2 linked regions of the Bremerella sp. P1 genome follow. The main gene of each other region encodes a partner of the protein of the gene in region 2 in a complex. Links are inferred from orthologs where the notes say so. Each region holds a gene or a part of one and is shown on either strand. Other genes may lie near its edges.

Region 1 (6,135 bases), 900 kb from region 2 along the record:
CAGGGTCGCTTTGTACTTCTTCTTGATCGCAGTGAAAGCTTCTTCGAAGTGCTCACGATCAACTTCCATCACGACGTCGCCGAACATGTCGATCAAGCGGCGGTAGGCGTCGTACGCGAACCGTTCGTTGCTGGTCGCGTTGGCCAGACCAACAACCGATTCATCGGTCAGACCGAGGTTCAGAATGGTGTTCATCATACCCGGCATCGAAACGGCAGCACCGGAGCGGACCGAAACGAGCAGCGGGTTCTTATTGTCGCCGAACTTCTTGCTCAGCTCTTTTTCCAACGAGGCGATGGCGTCGTGGACTTCGTCCATCAAACCCTTAGGCAGCTTCTTGCCGTTCTTGTAGTAGTCGGCACAAACTTGCGTGGTGATGGTCATGCCAGGAGGCACCGGCAGGCCAATCGCGGTCATTTCGGCCAGGTTCAGACCTTTACCGCCGAGGAGATCCTTGCTGACCCCTTTGCCTTCGGTCTTGGACTTGCCGAAGTAGTACACCATCTTCGAGGGCTTGGATTTCTTTGCCGTTTTCTTGGCCATGTTTGGAAACCTTTGAATGTCGCAAACGCTGGAGTGTTGTTCGGTAAGGGGTGTCCCTTCGGCGGCAACTCGCAGGGTCTTCCCGCCAGTTATGTACAGAAGGGCCGCATTTCATGCGAATATAAGCAGGAAAGTTTACTTGAGAATGCAAGCAAGCGTCAACCAGCCCTCATCTTACGCCGTTTAGCAAATCGGGATTTTCGGAATCATCCCGATTTGGGCTCACAAGCCGTTTGGCGCATCGCAGCAGAAACAAGACAATGGATCCCAGAGGGCAGGGCGTTACGATTCTGTTAAGATGCCTCCCCGCCATGGCTTGGAACCAACTGAAAGCGACAGCGAACCTCCGTGTTTGACGACGAAGACGACTACGACTACGAAGATCCTTTTGGCCCGGAAATGACCGCTCGGGAGCGAGCCGAGGGGTTTATTCGCACTGCGGTCCTTTTTGAGTCGGCGCTGGCGTTTGTGGCCGTAGGGCTGGGGTGGCTGGTCGATGTGGCCCCCTGGATCAGTGCCAGTTGGGATACCGGAAGTGCCGCGGCAGTCCTCGGGGCAATCGGGCTGGGGGCCCTGGCGACGCTACCACTGTTGGCCGCATTCATGGCCTTGCAGTACGTCAACATCCAGTCGATCAACGATCTTCAAGATTATATGGACCGCCAGATCGTTCCGTTATTTCGAGAAGCGACGCTGCTTGAACTGGGTATGATTAGCTTGGCGGCAGGGCTTGGGGAAGAAGCGCTCTTCCGCGGAGTCATTCAGACCTACCTTCACGAGCTGATGGGGCCAGGTGCAGGACCTGCCGTGCCGATTCTACTGACCAGCCTGATGTTTGGCCTGGTGCACTATGTGACCAGGGAATACTTCATCATTAGTGCCGTCATGGGAGCCTACCTAGGGCTTTGGTTCTACTACACCGGTGATATCATCGTCCCAATCGTCATCCATACGCTTTATGACTGGTTTGCCCTGGCGTACATGAAAAAGTACGCACCAGAACTGGATGAAGTAGGCTCCGCGGACTGACTAGGCGGTTGCAGCACCCTTGCGTTCGTCCATAGCTTCGCGGAAGCGGAGAAACAGGTATTCGCTATCATGCGGACCTGCGGACGCTTCTGGGTGATACTGAACGCTGAATGCTGGCAGCTCTTTGTGCTTCACCCCGGCGACGGTGTTGTCGTTTAGATTGCGGTGGGTAATTTCCAGGCAATCGGGAAGCGTGTTTTCCTCAACAGCGAAGCCGTGGTTCTGCGAGGTGATTTCGACCTTGTCGGTTTCCAGGTCGAGCACCGGCTGATTCGCACCCCGGTGGCCGAACTTCAACTTGAAGGTCTTGGCACCGCAGGCCAGTGACAGCAGTTGATGTCCCAGGCAGATGCCGAAAATAGGCTTCTTGCCCAAAAGGCCCTGAATCGTTTCGACTGGGCCAGTCAATGGCTCAGGGTCGCCAGGACCGTTGGAGAGAAAGATGCCATCGGGATCGTGGCTGAGAACTTCTTCGGCCGATGCGGTCCCAGGAAGCACGGTGACCTTGCAGCCCAGATCACGCAGGTGCCGGGGAATATTCCACTTCATGCCGTAGTCGAGTGCCACTACGTGCAAGTCTTGCTCTTTGCGACTGGTGAGGGCACGGTTGCGATCTCCCATCTTGATCCAGGGGCTGAGGTCTTCTTCCCACATCTTTTGCTGCTCGGGAAGGACTTCCTGGACGAGATTACGACCGACTAGCCCGGCGCTGGCTTTTGCTTTCTCGACGAGCGAAGCATCATCCAGATCTACGCTGGAAAGCACTGCTTTCATCGAGCCGTGAGATCGAAGCCGACGTACGAGAGCACGCGTATCGATATTGGCCATGCCCACGACATTGTTTTTCTTCAGGAATTCGTCGAGCGATCCTTCCGAGCGGAAGTTGCTGACGGTGCGGCTCGCTTCGCGGACGATGAAGCCTGCCATGTGAATCTTGGCACTTTCCATGTCTTCCGCATTGACTCCATAGTTGCCAATCTGCGGATAGGTCATGGTCAGGATTTGACCGCGATAGCTCGGGTCGGTCAGGATCTCCTGATAGCCTGTCATCGAGGTATTAAAACAGGCTTCGCCAGCGACTTCGCCGATGGCTCCGAATGCGGTGCCAGTGAATACGGTTCCATCTTCCAGAGCAAGTTTGGCGGGCTGCGACATGTCGACTCTTATTCTTTTTTCTGGGTTCGCGGGGGACGACCAAGGACATTTTCGAGAAGGAAACTGAGCCGCTCGTTGACGCGACTAAAGTCTTCCCGAAGATGGGCCCGATACCAAGGAGTACGGCTGTGGGTCTCCAAGCGAAAGTTTGGACAGCCTTTGGGAAAGCACTTGTTTCGGCGAGCAGGTGCTTTCCTTTTTTTACGTAGGTGTAGACCCTGGCTGTGGGCAAATTTCCGCTATTATAGGCCCAGAAACTCTTCCGTACAGGGGCTAGAGTCATGCTCTGGGGGATTCCGTAGTTTGCTACGGGAGATTTATCTCGGCGAAGACCGCCAAAGTTGGAAAAAGGCCCGCTGCTCGTCCACAGAGGCGGGCTCGATCTCAGAACTGGTTGCGAACGTTTCTACCAAGTGTTCTTCTTCCGCCGCACGGCCAATTTCATTTTGGTAGGCGACCATGCCTCTTCCCATATCGCGGCACATATTGGACGGATAGACGTTTTCGCAAGCGCCAAAGCAACGAGGCCGCCACCCAGAGGGCTCTAACTCCTCGCGAATCAGACACAGGGCATCGAAGTAATTCCAATCTGAAGCCTGAAATTTACCCATCGGGCATTCCAGCGTAAGGACGCAGCGGCGTGGATCGTCTTCGCCTGAGGATAGCAAGAACTTGCCCACACACGGTTCTTGCGATTGGTGGACAAGTTCGATCTCGAACTGCTTCGGATCAGTCACAGGACAAACCTAGGCTGTGATGGACTCGGCTTCGGCCTCTTTCAGGCAGCCCTTGATCTGACGGACAGCTTGGCGAAGTCGGTTTTCATTCTCAACCAGGCTAAGTCGCAGATAGCCTTCGCCACTTGGTCCGAAACCACTACCGGGACTGACAGCAACGTCCCCTTTTTCGAGCAGCATCATAGCAAAATCCATCGTGCTCATGCGTTTTTGCCATTCGTCCGGGATTTTTGCCCAGACAAACATGCCAGCACGGGGCGGTGTAACATCCCAGCCAAGTCGAACCAAGCCATCGACCAGGGCGTCTCGGCGGCTTTGATAGATCTGGCTTTGAGCTTCGACAGCGGCATCGCCTTCGCGTAGGGCGATGATCGAGGCAATTTGGATAGCTTGGAACATGCCGTAGTCGTAGTAGCCCTTGATGGTGCCCAGACCGCGGATCATCTCTTTATTGCCAGCACAATATCCGACGCGCCAGCCAGCCATGTTGTAGCCTTTGCTCATCGTGGTGAATTCAACACCCACGTCGCTGGCACCTGGGGCCGAGAGAAAGCTAGGAGGCTTGTAGCCATCGAACGCGACATCGGCGTAGGCGAAGTCGCTGATCACCATCAGGCCGTACTTCTTGGCAATCTTCACCACGTCCACAAAGAACTCAGGCTCAACGGTGACCGTCGAGGGATTATGTGGATAGCAAATGATCAGAAGCTTGGGCTTCGGATAGAGGTGCTCGCAGGTATAAGCGATGTTCGAGAGGAACTTCTCGCTGTTGGCAACGTCCAGGGAAATGACATTTCCCGATGCCAACGCAACAGCGTAAGTATGTACGGGGAAGTAGGGTGCCGGGACAATTGCCGTATCGCCAGGCCCCATCATGGCCAGGCACATATGGGAAAAGCCTTCCTTAGACCCCAAGCAGACCATCACTTCCGATTCCGGATCCAACCGAACGCCATACTTCTTGAGGTATTTCGCGGCGACTTCTCGGCGCAAGTTGCGAATACCATTGGACTTGCTATATCCGTGGTTGCGAACATCCTTGACCGCTTCGCACATCTTATCCATGACGTAGTCGGCGGGCGGGTCGGACGGATTACCCATGCCCATATCGATCACGTCGTTTCCGGCGACCCGCTTTTCATACAGCAAGGCGTTGATTCGCCCAAACATGTACGGAGGTAGGCGATAGACACGCTGCGCGAACTGAACCTCGAACGGAGGATCTTGTTGGTCGTCGTTGGTATGAGCGGAATCGGACATAGATGTCGTGTTTCGGCAAAGTGGTGGAAGGTTAAATTTGCCAGAATTCGCATGAGGAACCGGCACGCTTATTCTAAAATCGTCAAGCGACCAAGCCAAGGCGAGACGTGCTCTCGTTGGGACAGGTTGCCCACATTGGACAACGGAAAGTGAGAAGAGTTCACGGTTTGAGGTCAGAATCTAAGCCCGCAGGAGGTAGCGATGGAAAACTACTCGGCGAACGTACATTGGGAACGTGGGGATCAAAACTTTCTCGACAAGAAATATCGTCGGGGTCATACGTGGAAATTTGATGGAGGAACAGAGATCGCGGCATCCTCTTCGCCCCACGTTCTACCCCCGCCCATGTCCGATCCACGCTGCGTCGATCCAGAAGAGGCCTTCGTGGCGGCCCTTGCAAGCTGTCACATGCTGTGGTTCTTGGCCATGGCAGCAAAGCATCAGTGGTTGGTCGACAGCTACGACGATAAGCCAACCGGTAAGATGGACAAGAACAAGGAGGGGAGGACAGCCATGTCAGTGGTCACGCTTCGGCCTAAAGTCGTTTTTGGCGGGGAAAGCCAGCCGACGGCTGATGAGATCAGCACATTGCACAAGGAGGCTCACGAACTGTGCTTCATCGCCAATTCCGTGAAATCCGAGATTCGTATCGCGCCAAGAGTCTAGTTTCCGATTCCGGTCGATTCGACCAACTCGACACCGCGTCGCGTGACGCGAAATGGTTTGGTGAGCCCGCTTTGGCTTCCATGTCCCTTGCCATCGCCGGTATTTACTCCGTTCTCGAAGCAGAAAAGGATTCGTAGGTCTCCGGCCTCTCGTTCGAGTTCGGTTACTTTGACGCGGAACCTGCCGTTCTCATCGACCTTGCCGGCAAATGACTTTCGGAAGTAGGTGCTTCCTCCGTCGGGAGCCTCCTCGATGACCACCACACTGTGCGCGGGGATGTCGGATTGGATTTCGCCGGTGATTTCCAGATAGCGTCCACTGCGATTGAACTCTCCTTCGCACGAGGTCATCTCGAACTTGGGCATCTGCTGTCGCTTGGCCACGCTGCCTGAGAAGATCGGATGCTTCCAAAGCATGGCTGCCGTGGCGTCACACACGTAGACATCTTTTTCGTGGGCATCGACCTTGTTGTGATAGACCTTCGTTTGTGGGCCCATCAGGGTATTTCCACGGCGATCGCGCGATATGGGGCCGAGGTGCGGCAAGCCAAAGCCATGGCCAAGTTCATGGATACAAGCCTTCAGCGTTAAGTCTTGGTGGAACCCGCCTGCGATAGGCAGCTTAGGGTCGAGTTCGCCAGGAAGATTGGTGTAGTTACACATCGCCCAGCCACCGTCGATTGAGTTACCTCCGCCACGATAATTGGTGAATCGTTTCGGTGGATCCCCCAGGTAAACCCAGATCC
Region 2 (8,514 bases):
ATCTTGTCGAGTTCGTCAGGATTCAGGTGGGTTACGTCTGCATAGGGAATGTTGTGGCGGACGACCAGTTCGCCTCGATCTTCCTCGGCAGCGACGTCGAAGATGAATCGCACCGGATTGCAGATCCCTGCTAGAAGCGTTCCGCCTGGTCTTAGGACGCGGTAGGCTTCCTTCCATACCGGCAGGATATTCTCGGCAAAGCAGTTCGAGCAGGGGTGAAAGATCAGATCAAACGAATCATCGGCGAACACCGCAAGATCGGCCATGTCTCCCTGTTCGGTCGTGAGCGAAAGCCCGTCGCGTTCGGCGACGAAACGGTCCTGGGCAAGCTGATTGGGCGAGTTGTCGTACACCGTCACATCCGCCCCGGCAGCAGAAAGGGTCGGCCCTTGCTGTCCACCGCCCGAAGCCAGGCACAAGATCTTCACGCCGGAGAGATCCTCCGGAAACCAGTGCCGCGGAACGCGCTTGGTCGGCGTAAGCCCCAGCGACCACTCCCCTGCCCTGGCCTGAGCGATCTTTTCGCTGGAAACAGGGACCGTCCACCGGTCGTGCTCCACGACGAGTCGATTCCACGCATCACGATTGTGCTTGAGAACGTCCATGGGTATGTGCCTTGTAGTAGTCGTCAATGAATGCGGTCGACGGCATTGAGAAATGTGAGAATATCGCGAAATCGACGAGCAGGATTGGGGTCGAGGCACCGCATAATAAGCTCATCGAATTCGGGAACGATATTCAAATCTGGGCGAACGGAGGAGGGATGCACCGATGGCGAGTTATTCTCAAGCTGCCTCAGTATTTGGTCAGGGGAGCCGCTGCGAGGAGGTTTGCCAGTAAGCAGTGCGTACAGCAGTCCACCCAGCCCATAGATGTCGATCGTGTTATCAATCGATGCATTACGAAGTTGTTCCGGCGCAAGATACGCGATGGTCCCGCCACGAATCCTGTGAATGGCACGTCGATCCGATCGCAACGCGGCGAATCCAAAGTCAGAGACCTGAACCGTTCCACTTCTCGAAAGGAGAATGTTCCCCGGCTTCAGGTCTCCGTGAATGATGTTTGCCTCGTGAGCGGCTTGGATGCCAAACGCAACTTGGAGGATGACGCGAATCGCTTCGCTACTGCTTAGGGGCTGCCGATCGATGATCTGCTGCAGGTCCTCACCTTCGACCCAATCGAGCGCCAGAAAGTAGCCTCCGCCTGGGTATTGCCCGAGCCCGTGGATGCCGACAACACACGGGTGATGGATCTTGCCCAACAAGATCGATTCCTGGATGAAGTGCTCGACCGCAGACGGATCTTTCTGATGGCGTTTGTGGAGTGCTTTGATAGCCACCGTGCGGTTGCGGCGTTTCTCAATTGCCCGATAAACCTTCCCGAACCCGCCGCTACCGACGTGCTGTTTCAGTACATAGTCTTCCCAGGATAGCGTTGCTCGAGGATCTGCTTGGGGAAATGTTGGCGGAGAGAGCTCTCGCTCCAGCGTTTCACGAAGCGTCTGTAGCCACCTTCGGACTGTGCGTGGAGATTTGCCCAGCTCGATGGCAATTTCCTCAGGCGTATTCCCTGCCAAAGTGAGCTTGAGCACCGTTTTTGCTTCGTCGGGTAGTTCCTGAAAGATCTCATCGGCTATCTCTAAGACCGCGAGGGCATCCTCATGTGAGGGAGCCGCGTCAGGGCTTGAAAGCAGCGGAAGTTCCTCACGCTCGACGGAACGTTTCGCGGCCAAGTGCCAGGCAACTTTTCGGCGGAGCTTATTGAGAGAGATTGCGGCCAGCAATCTCCAGAGGTCTCCCGATCGCTCTAGCACAAATTGGTCGTCGGCTGCCCTAAGAAAGAAGCTGCCCATTGCCGATTGTGTGATGTCCTCGGCATCGATCCGGCTTCGCAGCTTCTGCGAGATTTGTTGCCGGATCAGTGGCAAGAGACGTGCTGCATATCGCGAAACGATACGATCCGCCGCACCAGGGCTCCTCGCGATCCAACCCGCGAGCAATTCCCTGGAGCTTAGTTCGGATTGGGGCTCTGCCTGGGACACGGGAAAACTTTCTGAAAACCCTTCGCGTCGTGACCAAACACGAAAGGAAAACGCATGTACCTCTTAGACGAGGAATGCTTCCTCGTAAGAATCAGGACACCAAAACACGAGGAAAGTTCTCATGGCCTTTGTGGTTACGTCGTTATGCGACGGTTGCAAGTATGCCGACTGTGTTACCGTTTGCCCCGCGGATTGTTTTCACGAGGGGGAAACGATGCTGTATATCAACCCGGAAACTTGCACTGAATGTGGTGCCTGCGAGCCGGAATGTCCTGTCGCGGCGATCTTCCATGAAGATTCAGTGCCGGATGAGTGCCAGGAGTTCATTCAGATCAACGAAGAGATGGCGGCGAAGTTGCCGTCGATTGTGACTAAGAAGCCACCACTTGCCCAATAGATTTCAGACACACTTTGGTGCTTAAATTGGTTGCCAAACGCAAACCAGGGGTGCGTACCCCTGGTTTATGTTCGGCTGCCCTGCTGGGGCTTTAGAGCTAAGGTAGAAGTGACCTCAGGCATTACGTCGTCTGATGAATCTTGACCTGCTTGAAGCGGTCTTGCAGGGATTCGACTTCCATTTCTTCTTGACGCAACGCTTCCATTGCCTTGGTGGCGGCTTCGGCAGCTTGGATGGTGGTGATACATGGGATGCCATGTTGGACGGCAGCGGCGCGGATGCGGCCTTCGTCGGTTCGGGCACCCTTACCGTTAGGCGTGTTCATCACCAAGGAAACGGCGCCGTCGATCATCAGGTCCAACAGGTTCGGATGACCTTCGGCCAGCTTTTTGATTCGCTGGGCAGGCACGCCTGCTTCTTCCAGTCGGCGGGCTGTGCCGTCGGTGGCCAATAGTTCGTAACCCAGGTCTCGCAGGCGAGCCGAGATATCGGCGATCTGGTCCTTGTGACGACCCGAAACACTGACAAAGATCTTGCCGTCTTCCGGTTGTGGAAGCACCACGCCGGCGGCCAATTGGCACTTGGCAAACGCCAGGCTGAACCGTTCGCTGATCCCCATTACTTCGCCGGTCGATCGCATTTCAGGGCCGAGCACGATGTCGACGCCAGCGAACTTGCGGAATGGGAAGACCGACTCTTTGATCGAAACGTGAGCTGGGATCGGTTCGCCTGTGATACCCAGTTCGGTAAGCGTGCAGCCGGTCATCACCTTGGCGGCGATCTTGGCTACCGGCATGCCCGTCGCCTTGGCGACGAACGGCACCGTACGGCTGGCACGTGGATTCACTTCAAGCACGTAGACGTTGGTAACGCCCTCTTCTTGCTTCACGGCGAACTGGACGTTCATCAAGCCCACAACCTTCAGGTACTTCGCCATCGCGATGGTCGCTTCGCGGATTTCCTGAACGATCGGGCCTGGCAGGCTGTACGGAGGAATCACACAGGCCGAGTCACCACTGTGCACGCCGGCTTCTTCGATGTGTTCCATCACGCCAGAGACGATCACGTTCTCGCCGTCGCTGATGCAGTCGACGTCGACTTCGGTCGCGTCCTCGAGGAACTTGTCGATCAGCACCGGCTGCCCTTGGGCGACCAGGAACGCTTCGGCAACGAAACGCTCGAACTGTTTGTCGTCGTAGCAGATTTCCATCGCACGGCCGCCGAGCACGAAGCTGGGGCGAACCAGTGCCGGGTAGCCAACCTTGGCCGCTTCGGCGCGGGCCTGGCTCATGTTGCGAGCGATCGCATTGGGTGGCTGCTTCAGATTCAAACGGTTGAGCAGTTGCTGGAACTGTTCACGATCTTCGGCGGCATCGATCGTATCCACGCTCGTACCGATGATCGGCACGCCAGCGTTCGCCAGACCGCGAGCCAGGTTCAGTGGCGTTTGACCGCCGAACTGAACGATCACGCCATCCGGCTGAACAACGTCGCAGATGTTCAAGACGTCTTCGGTTGTCAGCGGCTCGAAGAACAGCAGGTCCGACGTGTCGTAGTCGGTACTGACCGTTTCAGGGTTGCTGTTGACCATCACCGATTCGATGCCCAGTTCCTTCAAAGCGAACGAGGCATGGCAGCAGCAATAGTCGAACTCGATACCCTGGCCGATTCGGTTCGGACCACCACCCAGAATCATGATCCGCTTCTTTTCCGGGTCTTTCGCAGGGACTTCGTTCTCGATTTCGTAGGTCGAGTAGTAGTAAGGCGTGTACGCTTCAAATTCGGCGGCACACGTATCGACCGATTTGTAGATCGCGGCAATGCCCCGCTTCTTTCGTTCGCCGCGGACTTCCATCTCGCTGCTCTTGAGCAGGGTCGCCAGTTGGCGGTCCGAGAAGCCCCAGCGTTTGGCCTTCAGGAGGTTCGTGTCCGAGATCTCGCTGATCGAACCAATCGAAGCCAGCTCGTCTTCATACTCGACAAGCTGCATGAGCTGATCGCCGAACCATGGGTCGATGCCCGTGATTTCATACAGCTGGGCAACCGTCATCCCAGACTTGAGTGCGTAGCGGATGAACCAAGGACGTTCGGCATTGGGCTTGGCGAGCTTCGCGCGAATTTCGTCTTCGGTGGGCTGTTCGTCGGTACCCCAGAGGTCCTTGCCATCGCAGCCGAAGCCGAAACGACCGACTTCCAGGCCACGCAACGCCTTCTGGAACGATTCCTTAAATGTTCGGCCGATGGCCATCGTTTCGCCGACACTCTTCATCTGGGTCGTCAGAGTGCTGTCGGCTTCGGGGAACTTCTCGAAGGCGAAGCGAGGAATCTTGGTAACGACGTAGTCGATCGATGGCTCGAAGCAGGCCATCGTCTCGCGAGTAATATCGTTAGGCAGTTCGTGCAGGCGATAACCGACGGCCAGCTTGGCGGCGATCTTGGCGATCGGGAAGCCGGTTGCCTTGGAAGCCAACGCCGAGCTGCGGCTCACGCGCGGGTTCATCTCGATAACGATCATCCGGTCCGACTTCGGATCGCATGCGAACTGAATGTTCGAGCCGCCGGTCTCGACGCCAATCTCACGGATGACGGCCAGCGAGGCGTCACGCATCCGCTGGTATTCTTTGTCGGTCAGCGTCTGGGCTGGGGCGACGGTGATACTGTCGCCGGTATGAACGCCCATCGGATCGAAGTTTTCGATGGAGCAGATGATCACGACGTTGTCGTCGCGATCACGCATCACTTCCATCTCGTACTCTTTCCAGCCGATGATCGATTCTTCGATTAGCACTTCGGTGACCGGCGATTGATCGAGGCCGTTGCGAACCAGCGAATCGAACTCTTCGCGGTTGTAGGCGATGCTGGAGCCAGAACCACCCATCGTGAAGCTAGGGCGAACGACTGCCGGCAGGCCGACTTCCTCCAGCACGGCCCGAGCTTCGGCAACCGTATGGACCGTGGCCCCTTTGCAGACGTCCAGGCCAATCTTGCCCATCGCCTGTTTGAATTGTTCACGCTCTTCGGCCTTGGCAATGACATCGGCTCGGGCACCGATCATTTCCACGCCGTGCTTTTCCAGGATTCCGTGCTTGTCGAGATCCATGGCCAAGTTGAGACCCGTTTGTCCACCGAGGGTGGGCAGCAAGGCACATGGCTTTTCCTTGGCGATGATCTTTTCCAGGATGTCGACGGTCAGCGGTTCGATGTAAGTCGAATCAGCTGTGTCCGGATCGGTCATGATGGTGGCTGGGTTGGAGTTCACCAACACCACCTCGTAACCTTCTTCTCGAAGCGCTTTGCAGGCCTGGGTGCCGGAATAGTCGAACTCGCAGGCCTGGCCGATCACAATAGGACCGGAACCAATGATCAAGATCTTTTTGATATCGTCGCGTCGCGGCACTGGGGGCTCTCGTACTGGGCTGAAGTGAGGGCGGTGACAGGCGCGTAGTGACCCCTGTCTTCATGAACTTGAAGTGCAAAATCCCACCAATTTAACCGCACGATCGACGCGATAACAAGGGGCGCGCTAAAGGCATTCAAAAAAGCGCGACTGATCAAATCGCGTCCGCATCCACTAGGTTATCGCGAGCGGGGGCTATTCTTCCGAAACATAATTACGTGCTGGGGATTTAGACCGAATTTGCAGAACCGGCGAATTTGGGTTGATACAACGTGGCATGTGGTGCATGAAGCGTGGGCATCGGCTTGGCGTAACAGTTTGCGGGAAATAACAGGATGGCCTAGAAGCATCCGAATTTCCCATGATTGCGCGCATCATTCCGGCTGTATCGATCAAAGGATTCGATTTCGTCTCGTACGATGCTTAATAACTGCGCAGCCCCTAATCTGGCGCGTTGACAGTGGTTACCGATCCACTTAGCATTTAAGTGGTTTACGAATCTTAATACACGTCAGTCCTTGCATAATTCTGAGGCAACCTTGTCGCGGAACAGCCCCTCTCAAAGTGGAGTTTTTAACTCCGCAGTCGACACACGGGTCGAAAAGTTCACCGAAAGCATCAGCTTCGACCACCGACTGTACGCCCAGGACATCCGTGGCTCGATCGCCCACGCCGAGATGCTTGCCGATGTGGGCGTGCTGACCAGTGATGAGGCAGCACAAATCACGACGGCGCTGGCACTTATTAAGGGCGAGATCGACAACGGTGATTTTGAGTTCGACGAGAAGCTGGAAGACGTTCATATGAACATCGAAAGCGCACTGGTCGATCGCTTAGGGGATGTGGGACGAAAACTGCACACCGGTCGTAGTCGAAATGATCAGGTTTCGACCGACGCACGGCTGTGGATTCGCGATTCCATCGACGAAACAGATCAACTGTTAAAGCAGTTACAGGTCGCGTTCGTTGGTCGCTGCGATGCGGATATGGACGTGATTCTGCCAGCCTACACGCACATGCAGCGAGCCCAGCCCGTGCTCGCCCCGCACTACTGGCTCGCTTACACCGAGAAATTCCAACGCGATCGCGAGCGTCTGGCCGATTGCCGTCGCCGCGTGAACGTCTGCAGCTTGGGCACCGCCGCGTTGGCCGGCACGACGATTCCGATCGATCGCGAAAATGTAGCTAAGCGGTTGGGATTCGAGTCTGTGGCCGCCAATAGTATCGACGTCTCCAGCGATCGTGACTTCCTGGTGGAGTACGCGTTCTGTCTGACGATGATTGCCGAGCATCTGAGCGTCTGGGCCGACGAGTGGGTGTTGTGGTCGAGCGTCGAATTCAAATTCATTCAGGTTCCGCAGCAGTTCTGCACCGGCAGTTCGATCATGCCGCAGAAGATTAACCCGGACGTGTGCGAACTCATTCGCGGAAAAACGGCTCGCGTTATTGGGAACCTCCAGTCGCTGCTGGTCCTCATTAAGGGACTGCCACTGGCCTACAACCGAGACCTGCAAGAAGACAAAGAGCGGCTGTTCGATTCGGTTGATACGGTTCATCGCTCACTCGACCTGGCGGCTTCGATGGTTGAAGGGGCCAAGTTGAACACCGATTCGATCAACTCGCGGCTGGAAGATGGCTTCCTCGATGCGACCACGCTGATGGAGTACCTGATTGGTAAAGGGACTCCCCAGCGAACGGCCCATCATCAGATTGGTAGCCTGGTCGCTACGGCGATGGAAAAGGGATGTCGCCTGGCCGAATTGCCGCTCGAGGATTTTACGGCCGTTAACGATTCATTGGATAAGTCCGTTTATGACGTCCTGGGAGTGGAGCGAGCGGTCGCTGCATTCCGAAGTTATGGCTCAACCTCGCCTGACATGGTGAAAAAGCAAGTGGTTCGCTGGAAGGAGCAATTAGAATTGAGCTGACCGCTCAGGATTGTTTCCTTGCCAAGGAATGGGCATTTTCATCCGGAATGCCATCCCCACTAACCTTGCGAAAATCAGATGCAACGATTCCTTAAGTTTGCTTTTACGATCGCTCTCCTTGTTGGTTCGGTCATCGTTTCCGATGCACTGGCACAGCAACCGGAACAGCCCGCGCCCGAAGCACCTGTCGACACGGCGGCGATTCAAGCAATTAAAGAGTCGAACCCGACCACAGCTGAGCAGTTGATCAATGCGGCCATTCTTTCGGTCGATCTGGGCCGTGCCGATTTGGCCAAAGCCTATCTGAATAAGTTGATTCAGAACGATCCTCCCGAAGACGAGGTTCTGGCCGCTCAGCAGAAGCTGGGGACCGGTCGTATCTTCCGTCTGCAATCGATCGATGCGCTGCAGCCTGAGGGTGCCAAGGCAGCGACCTTGCTGCTGACCAAGCTCGACACCTACTTCAAAGATCCGCAGCGACTTGGCCAGCTTGTCGATCAATTGATTGACAAGGATGAAGTCACACGCAAAAAGGCGGTTCAACAACTGAAGAACGCTGGTGCCGACGCTGCCAATCCGCTGTTTGCCGCGCTCGCCGACCCCAGCCGAGAAGCCGTCCGTCCCGCTGCCAAGAAGATGCTGGTCCTGCTTGATCGGCCGATCCGTGATCCGCTGCTCGCGGCGCTCGATAGTTCCGATCCATTGCTCGTCGCCGAACTGGTCGACGTTGCCCGGCAGCTCGACCTGACGC

What was found.
Region 1: the proteins of carB (region 2) and carA are in contact, whole or in part, in a solved structure (PDB 1KEE), measured with the Escherichia coli proteins. The link is inferred for Bremerella sp. P1 from one-to-one orthologs.

Annotation. Positions count from the first base shown.
Region 1 is NZ_CP118164.1:3,957,210-3,963,344, forward strand. What follows is about bases 651-3,611. They hold carA (glutamine-hydrolyzing carbamoyl-phosphate synthase small subunit), read right to left. Parts: upstream 2,728-3,611; coding sequence 1,573-2,727; downstream 651-1,572. Other genes in these bases: PSR63_RS16625 (CPBP family intramembrane glutamic endopeptidase), read left to right, coding at 892-1,572; PSR63_RS16635 (hypothetical protein), read right to left, coding at 3,045-3,464; PSR63_RS16640 (aminotransferase class I/II-fold pyridoxal phosphate-dependent enzyme), read right to left, coding at 3,474-3,611. Also shown: ppdK (pyruvate, phosphate dikinase), read right to left, coding at 1-543; more of PSR63_RS16640, read right to left, coding at 3,612-4,724; PSR63_RS16645 (OsmC family protein), read left to right, coding at 4,926-5,390; PSR63_RS16650 (hypothetical protein), read right to left, coding at 5,387-6,135. UniProt on the Escherichia coli protein: Small subunit of the glutamine-dependent carbamoyl phosphate synthetase (CPSase).
Region 2 is NZ_CP118164.1:3,059,604-3,068,117, forward strand. Bases 2,360-6,192 are described here. They hold carB (carbamoyl-phosphate synthase large subunit), read right to left. Parts: upstream 5,836-6,192; coding sequence 2,560-5,835; downstream 2,360-2,559. Other genes in these bases: PSR63_RS12840 (ferredoxin family protein), read left to right, coding at 2,360-2,438. Outside these bases: PSR63_RS12830 (class I SAM-dependent methyltransferase), read right to left, coding at 1-605; PSR63_RS12835 (sigma-70 family RNA polymerase sigma factor), read right to left, coding at 629-2,041; more of PSR63_RS12840, read left to right, coding at 2,163-2,359; argH (argininosuccinate lyase), read left to right, coding at 6,375-7,763; PSR63_RS12855 (hypothetical protein), read left to right, coding at 7,842-8,514. UniProt on the Escherichia coli protein: Large subunit of the glutamine-dependent carbamoyl phosphate synthetase (CPSase).